Regions from separate parts of the Psychrosphaera ytuae genome, predicted to be linked through region 2. Evidence: predicted binding sites of a transcription regulator. Region 2 holds the regulator's gene; each other region holds the start of a gene.

Region 1 (7,707 bases), 560 kb from region 2:
GTCGACTAAAAGACATGGCTCTACATGAAGGATTAAATATGGAATCCTTATTTCAAGTTGAAGAAATGTAACCTGATTATTAGTAGTTCTTGTATTAGGTAAAAAGCTCGCAGTTGCGAGCTTTTTTTTGTTAAACTCAGGCGTCCAATAGAGGTACTTATTCTCTAATTGTTAGAAACCGAGTTAAAGTTTAGTGAACATTTATAAGCAACTGTTATTAATTTTTTTATTATTGCCAGCGTTAGCCAACAGTAATGAAGTAGTAGGCAAGTCCAATAACACCCCAAATGTAGTCACATTACGCACTCCCCCACCTATTGAACAAGGTTATTACGTCCGAGATTTGTTGGTAGAGGCGTACCAAAAAATTGGTTACGAAATTGATTTTATTTCACTACCTGCGACTCGAGAACTAAACTTGGCCCAAGAAAATAGAATATCTGGCGTGCTAGCCAAAGATATCGTAGTCGAACAAAACTTTCCTGAGTTGATTAGAGTGCAATTTCCACTGTTCGAATATCAAGTTGTTTATGTTGCCGATAGACGTGAGTGTGGGTATTGCTTTTTAGATTCTATTACAGCCATTGGTTATCCACGTGGTGGTCAGGTGTTTCCCCCACTTATTAAAAAGTTTTTTCCCAATGCTACAGCAACAGATCTAAGCTGGACGAGTAATGTAGAGGAAGTTGTTTCGAAAGGCCGGCTTCCCTCGTTTATGACAACTAACATAGGTTTTTCAAAAGTGGTTTGGGATAACCCACACACAATTGTTCACGAACTCGATCGCCGCTATGATTTTCATTATTTATCTCCGGGTGCCGGACACTTAAGAGAAAAGCTTGAAGAACAATTAAATGAAATGAAGCGCTCAGGCCGTATTGATGAGTTATTGGAAAAACATGGGTTATTAGAAGATAAGTCGACGAAAGTAGCGTTTGAGCGTGAAAAGGTAAAAGCTGTTTCAGGGTACTGGGCCGAATATACTGAGCAAGATGGCTCTGGGGTTTACTGGGATATTGTTGATACCGCTATGCACAGAAGAGCTGTTGTCGAAAAAGAAGCTACCGAATGGGTGCGCGCCGTTAGGCTTTTTGAAAACGGCAAAGCGGATATGTTAGTTGGAGCCTACAAAAATCTTCCTTCAGGTTATTTATCTTCTAAATATCATATCGATTACGAATCTGAAGCTGTATCAGTCGCGAAGTCACAGGATATATTAGAGCGATTTGAACAGGGTGATTTAAACCTTAGTGTATGTGCGTCAGAGACGATAGAACTTGTCAGAAGAGAAGCCAGCAAGCGTGCTTTTATATATTATTCAGAGTTTTCCAAATGCTATGAGCTATTTGAAAGCGACCGAGTTGACCTTATAGTTGACTACCCTTACAACTTAGGCGAACTAATGGAGCAATTTCCGTCTGCTCCGTTTTATCCATCGCTGCCGTTATATGTACTTTTTCATAACAATGAAGAAGGTAAATTACTAAAAGAGCAATTTGATCAAGGTATGGAGCGTGCGGCCAAAAAGAATAAATTGGCCGAGCTGTTTTTGAGTGAAGAGGACTATGTCTTTGCAAGGATGACGGAGCTTCAATCAGCCAGTCCTCCTTAGCAATTATTGTAATTGATGCTTTATCTTGCTCAGTAAATCCCATGCTTGGCGAGGAGAAAGGTCATCCAAATCAGTGCCACGAATAATGTCAACCACTTGCTGGCGTTCCAAATCTAACAAGTTTAACTGACCATTAGGTACTGATGTTGTCGTTGATGACTCCAGTACGCCATTATTTTTTGCTTCTTCATTGTGGCTAACTTCAAGTGCATGCAGCTTATGTTTGGCAAAGTTTAATACTTCAGAAGGTAAGCCTGCTAACTTGGCAACTTGGATTCCGAAGCTTTTACTTGCTGAGCCTGTTTGTACAGCGTGCATAAAAACAATGTCATCGCCGTGTTCCTGTGCGTCTAAGTGAAGGTTGATTACACCCTCGTGGTTATTTGCAAATTCTGTAAGCTCAAAATAGTGAGTCGCAAATAAGGTCAGAGCTTGGATTTTGCTTGCTAAATATTCAGCACTTGCCCAGGCGAGACTTAAACCATCGTAGGTACTAGTACCTCTGCCTATTTCATCCATCAATACAAGTGAGTGAGCACTCGCATTGTGCAAAATGTTTGCTGTTTCTGTCATTTCAACCATAAACGTTGAACGGCCAGAGGCAAGATCATCAGAAGCACCGATTCGGGTGAAGATTCGGTCAATTTCGCCTATTTGAGCCCGCTCTGCGGGAACAAACGAACCAATGTTGGCCATGAGTGTTATTAAGGCTACTTGGCGCATAAACGTCGATTTACCACCCATATTTGGGCCGGTGATCACAGCTAAACGTTGTTTATCCGACAAAGACACAGGATTGGCGATAAAGGGGTCTGTCATTACTTGTTCAACAACCGGATGACGACCTGCTTCTATGTTGATAACTCGGCCATGGACTAATTCAGGTTTATAGTAATTGAGGGTCTCTGCGCGTTCTGCAAAGTTACACAAAACGTCAGTTTGAGCCAAAGCATCCGATAACAATTGTAATGGCTCTAAATTTTCTACTAAGGCTTCGATAATTTGTTCGTACAGGCGTTTTTCTAGTGCAAGAGAACGACTTTGACTCGATAGAACTTTTTCTTCGTGTTCTTTTAACTCTGGAACTATATATCGCTCGTTGTTTTTTAACGTTTGACGTCGAATGTAATGATCCGGAACCTGCGCTGAATTCGCTTTACTGACATCGATATAAAATCCGTGAACTTTGTTAAAGCCTACTTTTAAGGTCGAAATACCCGTTTGTTCGCGTTCGCGCTGCTCGAGCTCTTCAACAAAACGTGTTGCACCGGCACTAAGCTCCCTCAGTTCATCGAGCTCTGCGTTATAGCCAGGCTTAACCACACCGCCATCGCGAATAAGAACCGGCGGGTTGTCGATAATTGCACTATCCAAAAACGCAGCAACTTCAGGCATAGGATCGATTTGTTGATCAAGTACTTTTAGGCGGCTTGCATTTAATGTCGTTAATACCGACTTTATTTCGGGTAATGCTTGTAACGCATTTCTCAATCGAGCTAAGTCTCTTGGCCTTGCTGAACGAATAGCCAGTCGGGCAACGATACGCTCTATATCACCGATTTGTTTGAGGCTAGTTTGAAGAGACTCGAATGCCCCGGTTTGCAACAGGTTTTCTACGGCATCAAGTCTGCCATTGACTTCCATTTGTTCACGCGATGGCATATGAATCCAGCGTTTTAACAAACGGCTGCCCATAGGTGTAGAAGTGTTGTCTAAAACACTTGCTAGAGTATTGTCTTGTCCACCCGAAAGGTTTTGGGTTAGTTCTAAGTTTTTTCGCGTAGCTGCATCGATTAAAATAGACGATGCGGTTGACTCAACTCGAACAGAACGAATATGTGGTAACGCCGTGCGTTGCGTGTCTTTTACGTATTGCATCAAACAACCTGCAGCTGCGATACCGCAAGGGTGGTCCATCACACCAAATCCAGTCAATTCACGGGTGTTAAATTGCTGATTTAAGACTCGATGTGCGGTTTGTAAATCAAATTCCCACTCGGGCCTGCGACGCGCTCCTTTTATGTGGCTAAGCAAATGAGTCGCAACAAAGTCTTCTGGGTACAAAAGTTCCGCTGGATTTATTCTCGATAGCGTCGCTTGTAAATCTGCTTCAAGTTCAAATTGGTTTATTAAAAACCGGCCGCTATTGATATCCAAATAGGCCAAACCAAAGGTCGTTTTGTCTTTTTGAGTATGGCTAAAAACCGCCGAAATTAAGTTGTCTTGACGGTCTGGAAGTAGGTTTTCATCGGTGACCGTGCCAGGTGTTACGATTCGGACTACTTTGCGTTCCACCGGTCCTTTGCTGGTGGCCGGGTCTCCGACTTGCTCACAAATAGCTACCGATTGACCAAGCTGGACTAATCGCGATAAATAGTTATCTACTGCATGGTATGGAACACCCGCCATCGGGATCGGTTGGCCGTGTGCAGTGCCGCGTTTTGTCAGTGAGATATCTAATAGATCTGCCGCTCTTTTGGCGTCATCAAAGAAAAGTTCATAAAAGTCACCCATGCGATAAAACAGTAAAATGTCTTGGTGATCTTTTTTGATCTTTAAAAACTGCTGCATCATTGGTGTTTGTGCAGAGATGCTTTCATTACTGTATAAATCTATCATTGGTATCTATAAACTAAACGCGAAAAAACAATATTGTTATTGTCACAAATTCATTTACATCTGTCTTGTAAAAATACGATTTAAGCCTCTCATTATGCGGTAACTGACTACAGAATCTACTTTGGGAATAGTTAAAAAGGAAATGGTATGGAACAACTGACATTGGCAAAACAGCTGGTAAGCCGATTACTCACACTGAAGAAGAAAATAACCACTGCCGAATCTTGTACAGGAGGCGGTATTAGTGCCGCTATTACGGATGTTGCGGGAAGTTCTTCAGTATTTGAATACGGCTTTGTAACCTACAGCAACAAAGCTAAGCAAGATCTTTTGGGTGTTCAGGACTGTACTTTGCAAAACTACGGCGCAGTATCTTCACAAACAGTAGAAGAGATGGCAAAAGGGGCTTTGACAGCAGCGGGTGCTGATTTGGCTATATCCATAAGTGGTATTGCTGGTCCTGGTGGAGGTTCAGAAACGAAACCCGTTGGGACAGTTTGGTTTGCCATAGCCAATTTAAACAACCAAAATAATCAAATATCCGTTACAACTGATCATCAGTGTTTTAGTGGTGACCGAATTGAAGTGCGACGAAAGTCGGTGAAACACGCATTAGAGCTAGCTTTGAGTAAGTTAGATTAAATTATTTTTGAAAAAATGTTCATACAGTATTGATACTGTTTAATTATACAGTATACTCACTGCATTGATTTGGCAGCTTGCCTAATTTTTAGAATTTCTGGAGAAATAAATGGACGCAAATAAAGAAAAAGCACTCGGTGCCGCGTTGCAACAAATCGAACGCCAATTTGGTAAAGGTTCGATTATGAAACTAGGTGATAGTAAAGCGCTTGATATTGAATCGGTTTCTACAGGTTCATTAGGTCTTGATATCGCACTAGGTATAGGCGGTCTACCGTGTGGTCGTATTATCGAAATTTATGGTCCAGAGTCTTCAGGTAAAACAACCTTAACATTACAAGTCATTGCCCAAGCCCAAAAACAAGGTAAAACTTGTGCGTTCGTTGATGCCGAGCACGCCCTAGACCCGATCTATGCAGCAGCGCTAGGTGTAAATGTTGACGAACTTCTGGTTTCTCAGCCTGATACAGGTGAGCAAGCGCTAGAAATCACCGACATGTTAGTACGCTCTGGTGCAGTAGATGTATTGATTGTTGACTCGGTAGCAGCATTGACACCAAAAGCAGAAATCGAAGGTGACATGGGTGACTCACACATGGGTCTTCAAGCTCGATTGATGTCACAAGCACTTCGTAAGTTAACGGGTAATATCAAGCGCTCTAATACGCTTTGTATCTTTATCAACCAAATCCGTATGAAAATTGGTGTTATGTTTGGTAACCCAGAAACAACTACTGGTGGTAACGCACTTAAGTTCTACGCGTCAGTACGTTTAGACATTCGTCGTATTGGTTCTGTTAAAGAAGGCGACGAGGTAATAGGTAACGAAACGCGAGTTAAAGTCGTTAAAAACAAAGTAGCACCTCCGTTTAAACAGACTGAATTTATCATCATGTACGGTCAAGGTATCTCGAAAGAGGGCGAATTGATTGACCTTGGTGTTAAGCATAACGTAGTTGACAAATCTGGTGCTTGGTATGCGTACGGCGGCAGTAAGATTGGCCAAGGTAAAGCAAACTGCATTAAGTTCTTGAAAGAAAACACCGACGTAGCGGAAGAAATCGAACAAAAACTTAGAGATATGTTGTTACTTCAAGCAACAATCAAAGACGAAGAAGCAGAAGATAAAGATGCTACTTTAGAAGGTTAATTAACCTTCTTTACAGAATGACCCTTGTAAAGTCGCTATTTCCTTTTTGGGATTAGCGACTTTTTTTATGATTAAAACCTGAGTTGGGATATTAAAGAGTATTTGGTTTGGTCTTGCTGGCCTCGCCAATTAGTCCACAACGTTCTGTTTTGATTATTACTATCTACATACGTTACTTCAGCACCTAAATGCCATGTTTGGCCAAACCAACCTGACGTTGGGACGTAACGCCAATTTAAGGTCCAACTGTTTCCTTTGCTTTGATTTGGATCGAAAGAGTTGAGGTCTTTGTCATTAACGTCAAAGGCGTCATAGCGCACGGTAAATCTGTGTTGTGCGAGTTTTTTGTTATATAAAAGATACCAGGCTTGGAAGTCATTATGAACACCACCAAGGTTGTCGCCCATTTCTGTACTGCCATTCATATATTGAAAAAGAACCCGAGAGTCTCGATTTAACTTGTGCAATACCGAGAGTGAGGCGAATTTAGTTCGCCAACTATATTGCATATCCGGTTCTAAACCGAATGGGTCTGCTAAGTTATCGTACAGATATACTCTAAAATCTGTGCGCTTTAAGTATTGATAATGAGCCCCTAAGTAAAAGCCAACTCTACCATCGGTTTCTTTATTGATATCAACATAGGTGGGGTTAGGGTGCTCAACAGGCATGAACTGAAAATAATTGGCAAAGTCGACTTTTTCACCAATTACTGATTGACGATTGTGAATGGCCCAACCACGCCATGATAATAGCGATGCTACGCCATCATTTTGTTGGTAGGCGGCGGCGACAAACTCATAGCTATGAGGCGATCGGACTTGACGTCCCGGGCGGCTTATTGTCCATTCTATACCCAATGGACGAACTTCCTCCGCAACCCAACTGTTGATGGCCGAAAAATTGAAAGTGTAAGGTGACGTCCAGCCTATATCTGTATTTTCTAAACTAAACTCAGGATAAAAGTAGCCAATCCTGAGTTGATTTCGTATTCCTCTTAATCGGCCCTTAGTCGGAAGTGGGCGATAATTTAGATGGAATTCTGTGGCGCCAAAGTGTTCATTACCATCTAGATTACTTTGAAGTACAGAAGTAATACTCCATTCAACATTTATATCAGCATGTAACTCGACAGTGGCAAAATCCAATCCTATGTTGAGCCCTTCATTTTCTCTTAGCACACCAGTACCACCGTCTAACCATGGCGACAGCCAGGGGGCAGAATGGTCAGAGTAATGTAGTCCAAATTGGGCAAGTCCATTGACTTCAATTTGGTCAACGGCTGCAACAGTATTACTTGCACCCATAATTAACAGTACGGCTATGTTTGGAATTGTCTTTTTATTGATCTGCGGTAACTTTTGTATGTTTTGAATCTTTGTCATCCGAACTAAATACTCCACTGTTTCCCATCAGCCAGGCTTTTAGAAGTTTGGCTTCAAGTGGTTTACTCATGAAATAGCCTTGGCCTGTTTCAACACCCAAGTCGGCAAGGATTGCCATGGTTTCTTGGTTTTCAATTCCTTCAGCAACTATGGTAAGTCCAAGGTTATGAGCCAAACTCGTAATGGATTTGACGATGATCATGTCATCACTATTGTTCGACAGGTCAAGAATAAAGGATTTGTCTATTTTAAGTTCATCTACCGGTGTTCGTTTTAGTTGCTCCATAGAGGAGTAACCT
Region 2 (7,707 bases):
CAGTCATATTCAAAGGGATATGCAGGTGGCGACATTGGATCATTCAATGTGGTTCCACCGTCCTTTCAGAATGGATGAGTGGATCTTGTTCGATATGGAAAGTACAAGTGCCAGCGGTGGACGAGGTTTAGTTAGAGGACAATTCTTTAATCAAAAAGGTGAGCTGGTGGCCTCGGCCATGCAAGAAGGAGTGATTCGAGATCACAAAGCCTTTCCTCGCAATTGAGCAAGACTAAATCAAGACTCGATTTAGATACAAAAAAGCACAGTAGTTACTGTGCTTTTTTTATTTGAATTCCCTAACTTGATTAACCTAAGGATTGTAATGACTGCAAGATTTCTGAGTCTAACAGCGCATTGATTTGTTCTGCTGCAGATTTACCCTCTGGTGTCAGGTGCATTAAACCCGCTTCGTCAGTACTAACGTAGTTTTGTTCTTTTATACTGGTAACAAAACTAGATATGAGCTTTTTGTCGAAGTACTCAGGGGCTTTAATATCGTGCAACGTAAGAAGGCGTTTGGCTAACTTTAAGCAGTCTGCTTCTAATTCACCGCGCTGAATACCGTGTACCTGTTGAATTCGATTAAACGCTAAGGCATATCGCTGAAGGGTGTCTTTCATGATTCTAGACATCAAACTAAGCTGTAATCCGCCCATGCTGTTGCGGTTAGCGATACTCAATTGACCGTCTGTCTCTGTGATTAAGTCCTTATCAATAAAGTGCTTAACGATGTTTTGTACGTATTTATCCGCATCTTCGATGGTTATAAACATTTCGTTTTTAAGCAGAGGTAGAATTTGTTTTACCGTCTGTTGAAGTGCTTCTAAACTCGTCGTTGAGGCATGAGTTAGCTCAGCAGCAATGATGGCTGGAATCGCAAATAAGTGAACAACATTGTTGCGGTAGTAGCTCATTAAGATTGCATTTTTGTTATCTAGCTTAATGATGGTGCCATATTCGTCACTGTCTGAGTCGACCTTTTCAAGTAAAATTGCCTCATCGATAATTTGTGAAGCCGTCTCTTCAGGTAGTTTAATAAGCTTGGAGTAGGGGACTGACTTTTGTAAATCGACATAAAACTCGATTAAAGATTCCATCTCAACCCGAGGTAGTGCATGACTTTCTGACGTGAGGAGTGTCAAAGCTGATAGGTTAACTGTGTTTAAGACCGCAGCATCATTGATAGAGCTCATTACTCGGTTTGCTGTGTGATTGACAACCGGTGTTAACCAGCTTGGTTTTACGACGTCAGTAGCACTGATCTCTTTTCGCCAGTCCGGTGCTTTGTCATTCAGAATTTCGTTAAGGTTGATAGGCTCGCCGAAGTTTACGTCGCCATGACCATAATTTTTTAGGTTTTTTAGTGCTTTAAATACACCGAATATGGATTCTTTTTCCTTGTTCTTACCCTTAAGCTCTTTGAGGTAAGTATTCACTTCCATTACATGCTCGTAACCGATGTAAACAGGGACTAATGTGATAGGACGGTCGATGCCGCGCAGCATTGATTGAATGGTCATGGCAATCATGCCAGTTTTAGGTGCTAAAAGGCGGCCTGTACGAGAGCGTCCACCCTCGGTGTAATATTTAACAGGATAACCTTTGGCAAAGAGCGTCGATAAGTATTCTCTAAATACCGCAGAATACAATTTGTCGCCTTTAAAACTGCGACGTAAGAAAAACGCACCGGCTTTTCTGAAGATAGGGCCGGCTGGCCAGAAGTTCAGGTTAATGCCTGCCGCAATGTGTGGAGGGACCAAGCCTTCGTGGTATATCACATAAGTCACCAACAAGTAGTCCATGTGACTTCGGTGACACGGAACATAAACAATTTCGTGACCTTTTTGCGCAAGATCGCGCAGTTTATCTGCGTTGTGTACCCTAATACCGTTGTATATTTTGTTCCAAACCCAGGTAAGTATGCGAGAACCTAGGCGAATATAAGATTCGTTGTAATCTCCAGCGATTTCATCAAGTAACTTTTTGGCATTTTGTTTTGCCTCTTCAAGGGAAATGTTCTTCGATTCCATTTCTTCTTGAAGGGCTTTTTTTAGCGCTGGACTGGCTAACATACTATTAAAAAATGCTTGGCGTTCCATTATTTTTGGCCCAGTCGCTACAATGCGTTGGCGTTCAAAGTGAATACGCGCGACTCTCAATAATTTGTGAGCGGTCTCTTCAGTAGCGCCAAAGTCATTAACCATTTTCTGAAGCGATACGGGTTTTGAAATACGTACAAAGCTGTGGCGACCGTAAAGCAAAACGATAAAAAACTTACGCAGTGGCGACGCTTGAAGTTTTTGAGTGATTAAGTCCATCAGGCGGGGTTTGCGACTAGTGTCTTTTTCTACTCCAGGTGCTCGACCCCAACGGATCATAACTGGGACAAACTGAATGTCTTCACCGGTTTCTTCGACCAATTTTAGTAAGTTTTCACCTAACTCTGTGGTTTTTTCAATATGTGACTTTTCGTTGAGGAAAATGGAGTCGACGGGCTTGACGCCTAATGTTCTTTTTAGTTTTTTTCCGGCCAAATCAATTGCCGAAAAAGGCGATGGCAAGCCAAGCTTCTTTGAAGCTTGTTCTAGTGCCATGCGATCCGTATACGAATCAGTAACTAATACATAAGATACAGGCTTGTTTGCCTCGATACCCATATCATTGTGCTTATCGTCGGCAACTAACTGAGTGCGGATGAAAGGACGAGTAAGCCAATACATTATTGCGTTAATAAAAGACATAAATTCCCTAAAGATAACGAACTGCGAAGGTCAATTTTAACAAAGAACGGACAAAAACCTATCATTTACAGTAATTTTCTATTGCACAATCACAATGCCTGTATATACTGACAGTTATGTTACTGTATGGAAAAACAGATGATGAGACCACTTACTGCTAGACAATCAGAGATTTTAGAACTCATTCGAGACACCATTATTTCGACCGGAATGCCGCCAACGCGTGCAGAGATTGCTAAACAGTTAGGGTTTCGCTCGGCAAATGCAGCAGAAGATCACCTAAAAGCTCTTGCCAAAAAAGGCTTTATTGAAATGCTTTCGGGTACCTCACGCGGGATCCGCTTAACCGAGGAAATAACCGAACAAGACTCGGGATTACCACTAATTGGTAAGGTAGCAGCAGGCTCTCCTATCTTGGCAATGGAACACGTTGACCGTCACGTTAACGTCGATCCTTTAATGTTTTCTCCAAGCGCCGACTTTTTACTAAAAGTTGAAGGTGAAAGTATGAAAGACATCGGAATTTTGGATGGTGATCTGTTGGCAGTACACAAAACACAGACAGCTCGAGATGGCCAAGTAGTCGTCGCCCGTGTTGAAGATGATGTGACGGTTAAACGTCTTGAGCGTAAAGGTAGCCAGGTCATTTTACACGCAGAAAATGAAGAATTCTCGCCGATTAAAGTGGACTTAAACTATCAAGAGTTTGCTATTGAAGGACTTGCGGTTGGGGTTATTCGTAACTCTTCCTTAATGTAATAGTGGCCAGTGGATTAGCTTACCTGTTTAAACAGGGTAATTAACTGTTCAGCAGGGGACTGGCCATCGCTTAGGTGTTGCTGATGTAATTGGCTGATGAGTTGTTCAACTCCAAGCAAATTATCAGGTACCCCAAAGTCTAAATTGTGAATTTTCATTGCCCAATTTTTACAAGCTCTTTCATTTGCAGGCTGATAGTACAGACATTCTAATTGAGTATGACGAGGGTCTTGTTTGATAACATCATATAGCGTATCAATATTTCTTTTCTCACCCTCCATAAGTTGAATAAACACCCCGTTTTTGTACAGTAAAATACCGGTTACACCCAGCGAGTCGTTTTTAACTCTGGCGTCGACCAGTAAGTCCGCAAACTCTTCGACAGAAAGTGGGCGCGTAGCGTAACTTTTGTAAAGAAGTTGATATAAGTTTACGGGCTCTTCTTTCATGGTGCCTTTATTGTTTAACTCTTTCTGAAAACTCATCTAATAACAAAATACTTTTACTGTGTTCATCGTCTCCACGCGCATCAATCAGCTGGTGTGCTAATTCTTGCAGCCGTTCCTTAGACTTTAGTTTTTCATTATTTAAGTTTAGAAAGGTGAGCGCCCATTTGCCAAAAATTCGTTGCTCTGCGGGTTCAAAATAGCAGTTTCTAACATTGATATGGCGAGAGTCTGATTCAATGTCGTCGTATAGCTCCTGTAAGGTATGGCGATTGCCCTCGAGTATTTGGATTAAGTTGGTGTCGAATTTTATTAGCAATGATGTGACATCAAGATTTATATTTTTAATTTTTGCACGTTCTATTAGTAACTTTAGCTCCCTACCCTTCATCGGTTTTGGGAGTTTGCTGACATATACTAATTGATACAAATTCATGGTGGTTACTCATAGGCTACTTTCCTGATTATAGTACCAAAAATAAAAAGCCGTGGAATAGCCACGGCTTCGAATGAGTTACGAGAACACTGACATAAAAAGAAACCCACACTTACAGAGCGGCTAATTCACCATATGTAGAGCGCTCTCGTTCAACAAATTTAAGCCACTGTTTTGCCATACGCTGTACTGACTTGTGCTCTTTTGCTTGGTTAAGAGCATCAATAGAGGCTTCAAACTCTTTCAAATTAAAATAAGCCATACCCATAGCAAGATATAAATTACCAGGGTTTGTAAGGTCGCCTTGCTCTGCGGCTTTTTGGCCTGCTGTGATGGTTGCCTGGTACTTGCCTTGCTGCAAACGAATCTCAGCGATCTGTTGGTAAGCATCTCCTCCTTTTGTCACTTTGGCCAATTGGTCAAAAGCGTTGACCGCTAAATCATACTCCTTTGCGGCCAACCAAGATTGAGCCATAAACTTGAGGTTCTTTTCGGACGACGCCAGTTGCTGACTGTCGATGGCTTTTTGCATGACAGAGCCCGCTTTGTAGGGTAAACCGTTAAAATAATAAATTTGCGCTAGGTTTCTAAGTTGCGTTTTTTTGGTGATGTAGCCTTGAAGATAAGCTGCTTCTAATACTGCAAGTTGTTTTTCTTCTTCGCCAATTTCACCATACATGCCACCGAGCTGTACCCAATATTCAGGCTTGTTGAATTTGCGTACCATGGTTTCTAGTACTTTCGTGACTTTCTTTGGCTGTTTTAGCTCAAAGTACACGGCTCTTTGTAATACGTACCAGTTCTCTAGAGGTTGCGCCTCTTGTTTTTCAGCAAGCTTTATAGCGGTGTCGATATAAGAAGCTGCTTCCTCATAGCGTTTGGCTTGGTAGGTAGCCTGAGCTTTTAGTACGTAATTTTTAACGGGTATATCACCCTCGTTTACTGACTCCCAACGTGTCAAAAAGTCCAAGGTTTTTTGGTAGTCACCGTTTGCCATTGCTAGCTGAGAGAGTGAAAACAAGGTACTTTTTTCGAGTGATTCCGGAATTGGTGATTGCGCGACGACTTGTTCAAAAGCGTTCATCGCATCTGTCATTCTTTCAGCGTTGTAGTAAATAAAGCCGTAAAAATTGTGCATCATCGCACGTTCGTAGCTGTTTAAGCTGTCCGCTTTATCTTTAACACTATCAAGTACCGCAAGTCCTTCTGCTACGTTTCCAGCATCTGCTAGCTCTTGTGCTCTGGCTAGTTGGCTATATACACGTGAACCCATGGCTGGCGTTCTGCGACGTTTTTTTTCGGAAGACTTTTCTGCTGCGACGACTGTTGAACCGTCTATTCCCGGGACTATAGTAACCAGCGATGAGCCAAATAATACCGTTGCTGCGATACAGGTTGAAGTTAGAAGTGTTTTCATTATTTACCCCTTAAATAACTCTTGGTTAACCATTGAGCTCGAACGTAATGCGGTTTTGCACACCAGATACTTCAGTAGGTTCGCCATTTACCACTCGAGGTTTGTATTTAAATTTAAGCGCTGCGTCCATCGCAGCACGGTCAAATAAGCCTTGAGGTTCGGCTTCGATAACCATTGGATCTTTTACTGCGCCTGTGCGGTCAACGGTAAACTCCACGATCACATAGCCTTCGATTCCACGCTGTAACGCACGACGAGGATAAACCGGTTGAACTTTGACGATAGGCAGGTACTCGCCATCTCCAGATTCAAGTGCCAAACCGCCATCAAGCGAAACGTCTGCAGCGACATCGGCACTAAAATCAAATCCAGCGTCGCTAGCATCAGCTGTGTCTGGCGCCATTTGAGGCTGGTCCATTGGTGGAGGCGGCTCTTGTGGTTTAGGCGGCTTTTGAGGTTTACGTTCTTTCTTTTGAACGGTCTCCTCTTGTTTAAGCCGAATAAAGTCCAAAACACTGCCTTGAGCTGGCTCGGTTATAGCCGAGTCACCAGACTTAATCAGCGCCTGCATACCATAGAGCAATGCAACAGTGACGACAGCAGCTAGCGCAAGAGCAGTAAGCAATCTTACAAACATGGTCGTAATGTCCTATTTCTCTTGAGCTGCAATTGAAACGTCATAGGCTCCAGCAGCACGAGACGCATCCATTACTTTAATTAGCGTATCGGTCGTTGCTTTTTTGTCTGCCTGGATAACGACTGAGCCTTGTGGGTTTTCTGCTTTTAGGCGTTCGATATTCGCTTGGACCGCACGGATATCGACTCTGCGTTTGTTGATCCAAACTTCGCCTTTATCAGAGATAGCGACCAAGATACTTGCTCGCTCTTTTTTAACTGCTGTTGCAGCTTCTGGACGATTAACATCAATACCAGCTTCTTTGACAAAAGATGCGGTGACGATAAAGAAAATCAGCATGATAAAAACAACGTCCAACATTGGTGTTAAATCGATGTTTTCTTGTTCTTCTTCCTGCATTAGGTTGGCTAATGGCGCTCTCATTATTCTTTCTCCTGAATTTACCGCTAGTGATCAAGCGGTAAATGATCCTCTAACAGTTCAATTTCTCGTTTGGCTTTGCGTTGAATCCAGGTGTTGGCAAATACCCCTGAAAGGGCGCCGACCATTCCGGCCATAGTAGGAATCGTTGCTTTTGATACGCCACTTGCCATAGAACGTGCGTTGCCGCTGCCACTGATGGCCATGACATCAAAAACTTCAATCATGCCTGTCACAGTACCTAATAAGCCCATTAACGGACATAAGGCGACGAGTGAGGTGATCAGTGGTAAATTAACCTGTAATTTTTGTTTTGCTCTGGCGATGTACGCTTGACGAATTTGCTCGGCGTTCCAAGAGTCACGCTCTTTGCGACTTTGCCATTTTGTAATCAGTGTCTGTTTGTAGTGACGGTAACCTTTGAGCGCATACATGATGCGTTCTAAAATCAGCAACCACATAACAAAAATCATTACTGCGATGGCACTGAGAACCACGCCCCCAGTGTCCATAAACTCGCGTATTGCCTCTAGGGTTTCTGTGAAAAACACCACAGTCTCTCCTTTCTTGCGTTAAGTTAAGAGTCGCGAAGAAGGGCCGTTAGGCCGCTTTCTTGTCTGCGACTTGCTGTTCAGAACGCTCTGCAATAATGCCCGCACTTTGTTCTTGTAAAATAAACAAGATGTTTTTGCTGCGAGTGTTCAGCATGGTTGATAGGACAACTGTAGGAATCGCTACAACCAGACCTAAAACTGTTGTCATAAGTGCCGTAGAGATACCACCTGCCATTAATTTCGGGTCGCCTGTGCCAAACAAGGTAATTGCTTGGAAGGTTTTGATCATACCCG
Region 3 (7,707 bases), 930 kb from region 2:
GGCTAAAGCTTGTTGCTCGATTTCGGCTGTCATTTCAGCTGCAGTGATAATGCAGCCTCTTTGCGCACCCTTGTCGCGAAGAATTCGAGTTAGCTTTCGCGTATCGATATCTGCAATTGCAACAACGTTGTTAGACTTTAAATAGCTCGACAAATCTTGCTCACTTCGGAAATTACTTGCCACTAAAGGAAGATCGCGAATAACTAGGCCTTTTGCCCAGATTTTGTCATTTTCTTCGTCTTCAGAGTTGGTGCCGTAATTGCCGATGTGGGGATAAGTGAGGGTGATGATTTGTTCAGCGTATGAGGGGTCGGTGAGAATTTCTTGGTAGCCTGTCATGGAAGTATTAAAGACAACTTCACCGACAGAAATACCTTCTGCGCCGATGGCAGATCCTCGAAATATAGTTCCGTCTTCCAGAACTAAAAGCGCGGGTTGAGTCAAGATAACCTCCTAGCATCATTGAGCAGAACGTGGGATTTTTCTGCTTCCGGTTAACCTTAGCCTATAAACATTAGGCAAATTCCGGTTATTGTAGCCAAGAGATCAAAATTAGGCTAGGAAAATTTCAAAAAAACGTAAAAATAAGTGTTTAATATCAAAATCTTCCTAAAGGACCTAATTTTATAACACAACTATTTAAAATTTAGAACATCTTGCATGTCAAAAAGTCCATTTTCTTTTTTAGACAACCATGCCGCAGCCCTTATTGCACCTTTAGCAAAGGTAAGTCTGTCAGTTGCTTTATGAGTTATTTCGAGCCTTTCGCCAATATCTGCAAACAAAGCAGTGTGTTCACCCACAATGTCACCAGCTCTTAGGCTTGCGAAGCCAATTGAACCTTGTTTGCGCTCACCGACAATACCATTTCGATTATATTCAGCAACATCGGCCAAATTGACGTTTAACCCCTTCGCTATCGCTTCGCCCATAGACAATGCCGTGCCAGAAGGAGCGTCTTTTTTATACTTATGGTGTGATTCAACAATTTCGATATCCGCTGTGTGCCCCATAGTAGACGCTGCAATTTCAAGTAAACGATGCATTAAATTAACACCGGTACTAAAGTTGGTTGCGTAAACAATGGCAATTGATTCACTGGCCTTTTTTAGCATTTCTTTTTGTTGTTCAGAAATACCCGTAACTCCAATAACCATGTTTTTGCCGTGTTTAACACACTGAGCCACATGATTATCGAGCGCCTCAGGTAGGGTAAAGTCAATCCAAACATCAGCTTCGGAGATCAGAGACGATGTTCCTTCTTTTACACTAGTGCCATAGTTTTCTATTCCAATAAGCTCACCAACATCAGCCCCTATAATAGTCGAGGTTGCCCTCACCGACGCGGCCGCTACTTTTGCTTCTGGGTAGTCGATGCCTGCTTCAATTAAACGACGGCCCATACGGCCATTTGCACCAAAGATTCCAATATTTGTCATAATTCTTTCCAACATTGCATATGGTCAAAAGTCTACACCAAAGCAGTAAGACTTATATATGCAGTTTGATGATAAATAGTAGTTTTTGGTCATATTTTACATATACTGTGATAAATCACAGCGATGAGAGACCAATATGAAGCACATTATTCTTAGTGTTTGCCTAACTGCGCCAATAGTCTTAAGCGGTTGCCAAACAGCCTATTACTCCGCTATGGAAAAAGTGGGAATTCACAAACGCGACATTTTGGTCGACCGAGTAGAAGATGCTCGTGATGCTCAAACAGATACTCAAGAAGAGTTTCAGACTGCGTATGAGCGTTTGGTCACCCTGACCAATTTTGATGGTGGCGAAATAGAAAAGGTCTACAACCAACTCAATGATGATTATGAATCCAGTGAGGCGGCAGCAAAGCGCGTCAGTGACAAAATTGACGCGGTAGAGGACGTGGCAGAAGACTTGTTTGACGAATGGCAAGAAGAACTCCAACAGTACTCCAATCAACGCCTTCGTGCAGCAAGTGAACGCAAGCTAAAAGACACAGAGCGTCAATTTAATCAGTTATTGCGTAGCATGCGACGGGCTGAATCGAAGATGGCGCCAATTTTGGCAACATTAAAAGACAACGTTCTTTATCTAAAACATAACTTAAACGCAGCGGCTATAGCAGCGATTAAAGGTGAATTTGATTCTCTTAAAACTGAAATATCTGCGCTTATTACAGACATGAGCCGAGCGATTGAAGACTCTAATGAGTTTATTGATACCCTTAAAGCTCAGGGTTAATTCTTAAAGAATATTACTTAACTTACAAAATCAAAAAAAGCACCTTTTGGTGCTTTTTTATTTACTGTTTGTTTTTATAGCAGTTTTATCAAGCGAGCTTTTTATTCAGCGGCTTTTGAAACCATTACCATTGCTGGGCGTAATAAACGACCATTCAACGTAAAGCCTTTTTGCATTACTGCAATAACCGTATTTGGTTCTACTTCAGCAGATGGCTGCATTGCCATTGCTTGGTGATATTCTGCATTAAACTTCTCACCCTGCGGGTCAACCACTTCAACACCAAACTTAGAAACTGCATCAACAAAAGACTTTTGAGTCAGCTCAATACCTTCAAGTACTGGCTTCAATGCTTCATTTTCTTTATCAGAGAACTGAATAGCACGCTCTAGGTTATCGATAACAGGAAGTAGCTCATTGGCAAACTTCTCTAGTGCAAATTTATGGGCTTTTTCTACATCTACTGCTGCACGGCGACGAATATTGTCTACTTCAGCTGCTGCACGAACTACAGAGTCTTGTTGTTCTTGTACTTTTGCTTGAGCAGCGGCTAACTCTGCTTCTAACTGAGCAATGCGCTCTTCTGCTGATACTTCATTGGTCGCTTCTGCTTGCTCAGTCGCATCAACTTGTTCCGTTGCTTCTGTTGCTTGCTCAGCTTCGATGTTTTCGTCTTGTTTAATAGGCTCTTGATCAGACATGAGTCTTACTACTCCAAACTAATACGGGTTTCTAAATTAAATACTGGTGCGTATTATGGGGATTACTGTCGACGATTCAAGGCCGAGGTGAGAATATTCGCAGATAAATCTACTGCAGAAATCACCGACTCATAATCTATTCTTGTTGGGCCGACAACTGCCATTACACCCGCAACCTTGTTATCTTTCTTAAAAGACTTAGCCACCATGGTACATTTAGCCAATGCAGGCACGCCCATTTCATCACCAATAAACACATGAACACTGTCACTTGAACAGCAGGCCGAAAAAATAGGCTGCAGTAAATTGAAATTTTCTACCGCTTTTAATACTTGTTTTAAATCTTCAGTTTCGGTAGCAATTTCACTGTTTAAAAGACGGGTTTCCGAGGTCCTAAATAACACTTGTTCCGTCAATTCAACTGAGTCACCAAACAACGCACGTCGAACCAGTTCGTTCACCTCGGGGTTAGCCTGTTTTAAAAAATACCCCAAACGCTGCCGACCCTCTTCTAGAGAAAAGCCTGCTAGCGCAGAGTTGAGCATTTGTAATGTTTGTTGCAATACTGAGTCTGCCACCGAAAAAGGCAAGTCAACCACTCGGTTTTGAACTTCGTCATGCTGATCAATTAACACACAAAGTAACCTTTGGTCGGCAAGACGCACTAACTCGAGCTGTCTAATCACCGCATCATTTGACTTGGGCATCGCCACTAAGCCCGTTAAGCGGGTCATATCGGCTATCATTCGAGCCGCTTTGTTACACATTTCTTGTGGTGTTGCAGAATTGACAAGGTTGGCGGTTAGTTGTTGTAACTTGCCTTGATCCGCTGATTCGAAACTAAGTAATTGGTTGACGAAATAACGCAAACCACGGGTGGTAGGAATTCGCCCTGCACTGGTGTGCGGTGAATAGATAAAGCCATCTTGTTCGAGTCCGACCATCACATTTCGGATGGTAGCGGGACTGGCCTGAATGTCAGAAGTATCAACGACAAACTTTGAGGAAATAGGTACCCCTAACTCAAGATAGCTTTTTATTACTAAGTTGAGGACATACTCAGCACGTTGATTTTTATTTAATTTTGTCATCTAAATTTATATCTCTGACTTCTAATTCAGGATGAAACAAGCTATAACGCCTACTATGCTGTATTAGGGCAATTTGGAAAATTACAATGGCAGAACACTTTAAAACAATTGGCGTCATAGGCAAAGCAAATCATGAAGCAACCATGCAAACCGTGCAGGAGCTTTATGAGTTCTTAGGCGAGCAGGGTTACCGTGTCATTGTCGAAGAGAACATTGCTCATCACATCAAAGATAAAAAACCAGATGTTGCCGATGTCGTAGAACTTGGCAAACGCTGTGACTTGGCCATTGTTGTGGGTGGTGATGGCAACATGTTAGGTGCAGCAAGAGTACTAAGTAGATTTGATGTCGCAGTTATTGGCGTAAATCGGGGTAACCTAGGCTTTTTAACCGACCTCAACCCTGATAACTTTAAGGCCTGCCTTACAAAAGTATTGCAGGGAGAATACACTACAGAAATGCGCTTTTTGTTAGACGTAAGTGTTCACCGACACCAAACCGTCAAGGCAACAAATTCTGCGATGAATGAAGTGGTACTTCACGCTGATAAAGTTGCCCACATGATCGAATTTGAAGCTTACATTAACGACTCATTTGTGTTTCACCAACGCTCTGACGGATTGATCATAAGCACACCGACAGGCTCCACTGCTTACTCTTTGTCTGGTGGTGGTCCTATTGTTCATCCAAGTCTTAACGCAGTATCTTTAGTACCTATGTTTCCACATACCCTGACGAGTCGCCCACTTGTTATTGACGCGGACAACGAAATAAAAATCATTGTCAGCAGCGATAATGATGCTCAACTTCAAATTAGCTGTGACAGCCATGTGGTTTTATCCGTTTTGCCAGGGGATGAAATTATCGTAAAAAAACATCCATTAGGCCTGCGCCTAATCCACCCAATCGACCACGATTACTATGATGTACTTCGCAAAAAATTGAATTGGGGCAAACAAAATTATTAAAGCCTGTTTGCTTATATTTTTTCCAAACAAAAAAGAATAAAAACTGGACGCATTTTTATTGGACAGCAATTAAAAAACCAATTACTGTATATACCAACAGTACAATTATTTTAAGTGACTTTCCGATGTTAGTTTCTTTGGCTATCAAAAATTTTGCAATCGTTCGCCAATTAGAAGTGAATTGGCATAAAGGTATGACTACGATAACGGGTGAGACAGGTGCAGGTAAATCTATTGCGATTGATGCCCTTGCTCAGGCTCTTGGAGAACGCAGTGATGCTGGCATGGTTCGCACTGGTGCCGACAAAGCAGAAGTTATCGCGTGTTTTGATCTCAGCCACCTACCACAAGCTAAGAAATGGTTAGACGATCGAGATTTAGGTTACGATAACGAGTGTATCCTGCGCCGAGTTATTTCAAAGGAAGGTCGCTCTAAAGCTTATATCAATGGAACCCCTGTTCCTGCCGCACAACTTAAATTAATTGGTACTCAATTAGTCAGTATTCACGGTCAACACGCTCATACATTACTGACAAAACCCGAACATCAAAGGGACCTACTCGACGAATACGCAGGTAATCACGAAATCTTAAACCGAGTACAAGAGAGCTATCGACGTTGGCAAAGTATTGGTAAAGAGTATCAACAGTTATTCGAGCAACAACAAGAGTTTAGCGCTCAAAAGCAACTCCTAGAGTATCAGGTTCAAGAGTTAGAAGAAGCTGATTTACAAGTGGGCGAATATGCCGAAATTGAAGCCGAGCACAAACGCTTGCACCACGCTCAAGGTCTACTTGCTGACAGCCAACAATCACTCGAATTGCTATACGAAGGTGAAGAAGGCAACGCATACAGCGCACTTCAACATGCACTGTCGATGTTAAATAAATCAGCCAATATTGACGCCGAGTTAGAACCAGCAGCAGAACTGATCAACAATGCGCTTATTCAATTGGAAGAAGGGGTCAATGAGTTGCGTAGCTATACCGACCGACTCGAGCTAAATCCTGAGCGCCTATTCGAAATTGAAGCTCGTTTGAGCACTTTAGTTGACTTGGCTCGTAAGCACCAAGTCGAGCCAGAGGTACTACCCGAACATTTTCAAAAGCTCGCTGACGAATTAAGTCAGTTTGGTGAGTCTAATGATCGACTAGAGCAACTTGCAGTGGAGCAACAACAAGCGTTAGAAGAATACAAACTTGCTGCAGAGCAACTTTCTGATACTCGGAAGCAAAGTGCCACAGCTCTTACCAAACAAATCACTGCGAGTATGCAGTCATTGAATATGGATGGCGCGCAATTCGAGCTCAAGGTTAACACTGACTCGTCGATAACCTCTAAGTCTGGATTTGACCAAGTCGAGTTTTTAGTAAGTGCCAACTTAGGGCAAGCGCTGCAACCATTGGCTAAAGTCGCATCGGGCGGTGAGCTAAGTCGGATTAGTTTAGCGATTCAAGTGATCATTGCACAGCGTGTAACAACACCAACATTGCTATTTGATGAAGTCGATGTCGGAGTTTCAGGACCTACGGCATCAGCAGTAGGTAAGCTGATGAAACAGTTGAGTCAAAACACTCAAGTCATCTGTGTTACTCACTTACCTCAAGTCGCTTGTTTTGGCCACCAGCAACACTTTGTAAACAAGTTTAATGTCGATAACATCACTGAGACAAAAATGAGTTTATTGTCAGACCCGCAACGTATTGACGAGTTGGCTCGACTACTTGGTGGTGATGCAATTTCAGATACAACAAGAGCAAACGCAGAAGAGCTGCTATTAACGGCAAAGGCGGCTTAACAAGACACAGATTACTGATTTTAAATTTGACCGGAGGCTAATGTGCACACTTCTTTTAAAGCGCTTTGTATTCTATTCGCCTCCGTTTTTTTTATCATTACTAATAGCCATTACACTAACGCAGAGCAGTTAGATTTTTCTAAACACGAAACCTCTTCTACCATTGAGTATAGCTATCAATGGAAAGATAAAGACGACACTATCCAACAACTAAACTTCGCATTAGACAAACGCCTCGTTGGTAACAATTACCGCCACTTCAAAGCCCTCAGACCTTCTTTACTCAGAATGTATTCAATCAGGGAATTAAAAAAAGCGATTGCCAAACTCGACCCACGTAAAGGTTCTGTCAAACTATTACCAAGAGTGGAAGACATCGAATTCGAAATTTCAAGTCGCGACACCAGCTGGATAAAACAGACCTCACAGCAACTCAAGAAGGTTTATGAACAGTCCTTAAAAAACTACTTAGCCAAAGAGCTGTATATTGAGTTTGATGACTTTCGTCCATTAGCTGATACGGTAACTTTCAAACCGGATCACGTGCGGTTTATTCTAGAACAACCAGAGCCAATTCAACCTCTCATTGAGGCTTTAAAGCAAAAACGTCCTAACGCAACACCAAGAGAAATGGCGAGCTTTTTATTAGGCTGGATTCAGACGATTCCCTACGATGAGATGGTTGAGCGGGCAACAAGTAACGGTGCTGGGTTTGTCCCACCAATTCACTTAATTAATCAAAATAAAGGGGATTGTGACAGTAAGGTGACCTTGATGGCGCACATTATGCGGCAGCTTTACCCAAACCTAAGAATGGCGATCATTTATTTACCGCAGCACGCCCTGTTGGGAATGAACATTTCGTACCTACAAGACGACAAAACGATTGAAATTGACGGCTACGACTATGCGTTACTCGAGC

What was found. The regulator LexA, encoded in region 2, represses DNA repair genes until DNA is damaged. The targets are predictions, from matches to a motif close to TACTGTATNNNNATACAGTA.
Region 1: a site for LexA is predicted at 4,907-4,926, ahead of recA (recombinase RecA). Genes of this name have one in related genera too.
Region 3: a site for LexA is predicted at 5,069-5,088, ahead of recN (DNA repair protein RecN). Genes of this name have one in related genera too.

What each region holds. Positions count from the first base shown of each region.
Region 1 covers NZ_CP072110.1:1,606,519-1,614,225, reverse strand. The annotation lists gene rpoS (RNA polymerase sigma factor RpoS) at 1-71, shown strand, start outside; gene J1N51_RS07060 (hypothetical protein) at 194-1,612, shown strand; gene mutS (DNA mismatch repair protein MutS) at 1,616-4,231, opposite strand; gene J1N51_RS07050 (CinA family protein) at 4,379-4,873, shown strand; gene recA (recombinase RecA) at 4,983-6,023, shown strand; gene J1N51_RS07040 (hypothetical protein) at 6,095-7,408, opposite strand; gene J1N51_RS07035 (GGDEF domain-containing phosphodiesterase) at 7,365-7,707, opposite strand, start outside.
Region 2 covers NZ_CP072110.1:2,165,026-2,172,732, forward strand. The annotation lists gene tesB (acyl-CoA thioesterase II) at 1-226, shown strand, start outside; gene plsB (glycerol-3-phosphate 1-O-acyltransferase PlsB) at 309-2,744, opposite strand; gene lexA (transcriptional repressor LexA) at 2,886-3,503, shown strand; gene J1N51_RS09790 (BLUF domain-containing protein) at 3,518-3,988, opposite strand; gene J1N51_RS09795 (BLUF domain-containing protein) at 3,960-4,385, opposite strand; gene J1N51_RS09800 (tetratricopeptide repeat protein) at 4,498-5,802, opposite strand; gene J1N51_RS09805 (energy transducer TonB) at 5,828-6,439, opposite strand; gene J1N51_RS09810 (ExbD/TolR family protein) at 6,452-6,862, opposite strand; gene J1N51_RS09815 (MotA/TolQ/ExbB proton channel family protein) at 6,886-7,413, opposite strand; gene J1N51_RS09820 (MotA/TolQ/ExbB proton channel family protein) at 7,460-7,707, opposite strand, start outside.
Region 3 covers NZ_CP072110.1:1,231,031-1,238,737, forward strand. The annotation lists gene carA (glutamine-hydrolyzing carbamoyl-phosphate synthase small subunit) at 1-444, opposite strand, end outside; gene dapB (4-hydroxy-tetrahydrodipicolinate reductase) at 636-1,439, opposite strand; gene J1N51_RS05430 (DUF2959 domain-containing protein) at 1,576-2,226, shown strand; gene grpE (nucleotide exchange factor GrpE) at 2,328-2,927, opposite strand; gene hrcA (heat-inducible transcriptional repressor HrcA) at 2,990-4,018, opposite strand; gene nadK (NAD(+) kinase) at 4,105-4,986, shown strand; gene recN (DNA repair protein RecN) at 5,112-6,785, shown strand; gene J1N51_RS05455 (hypothetical protein) at 6,828-7,707, shown strand, end outside.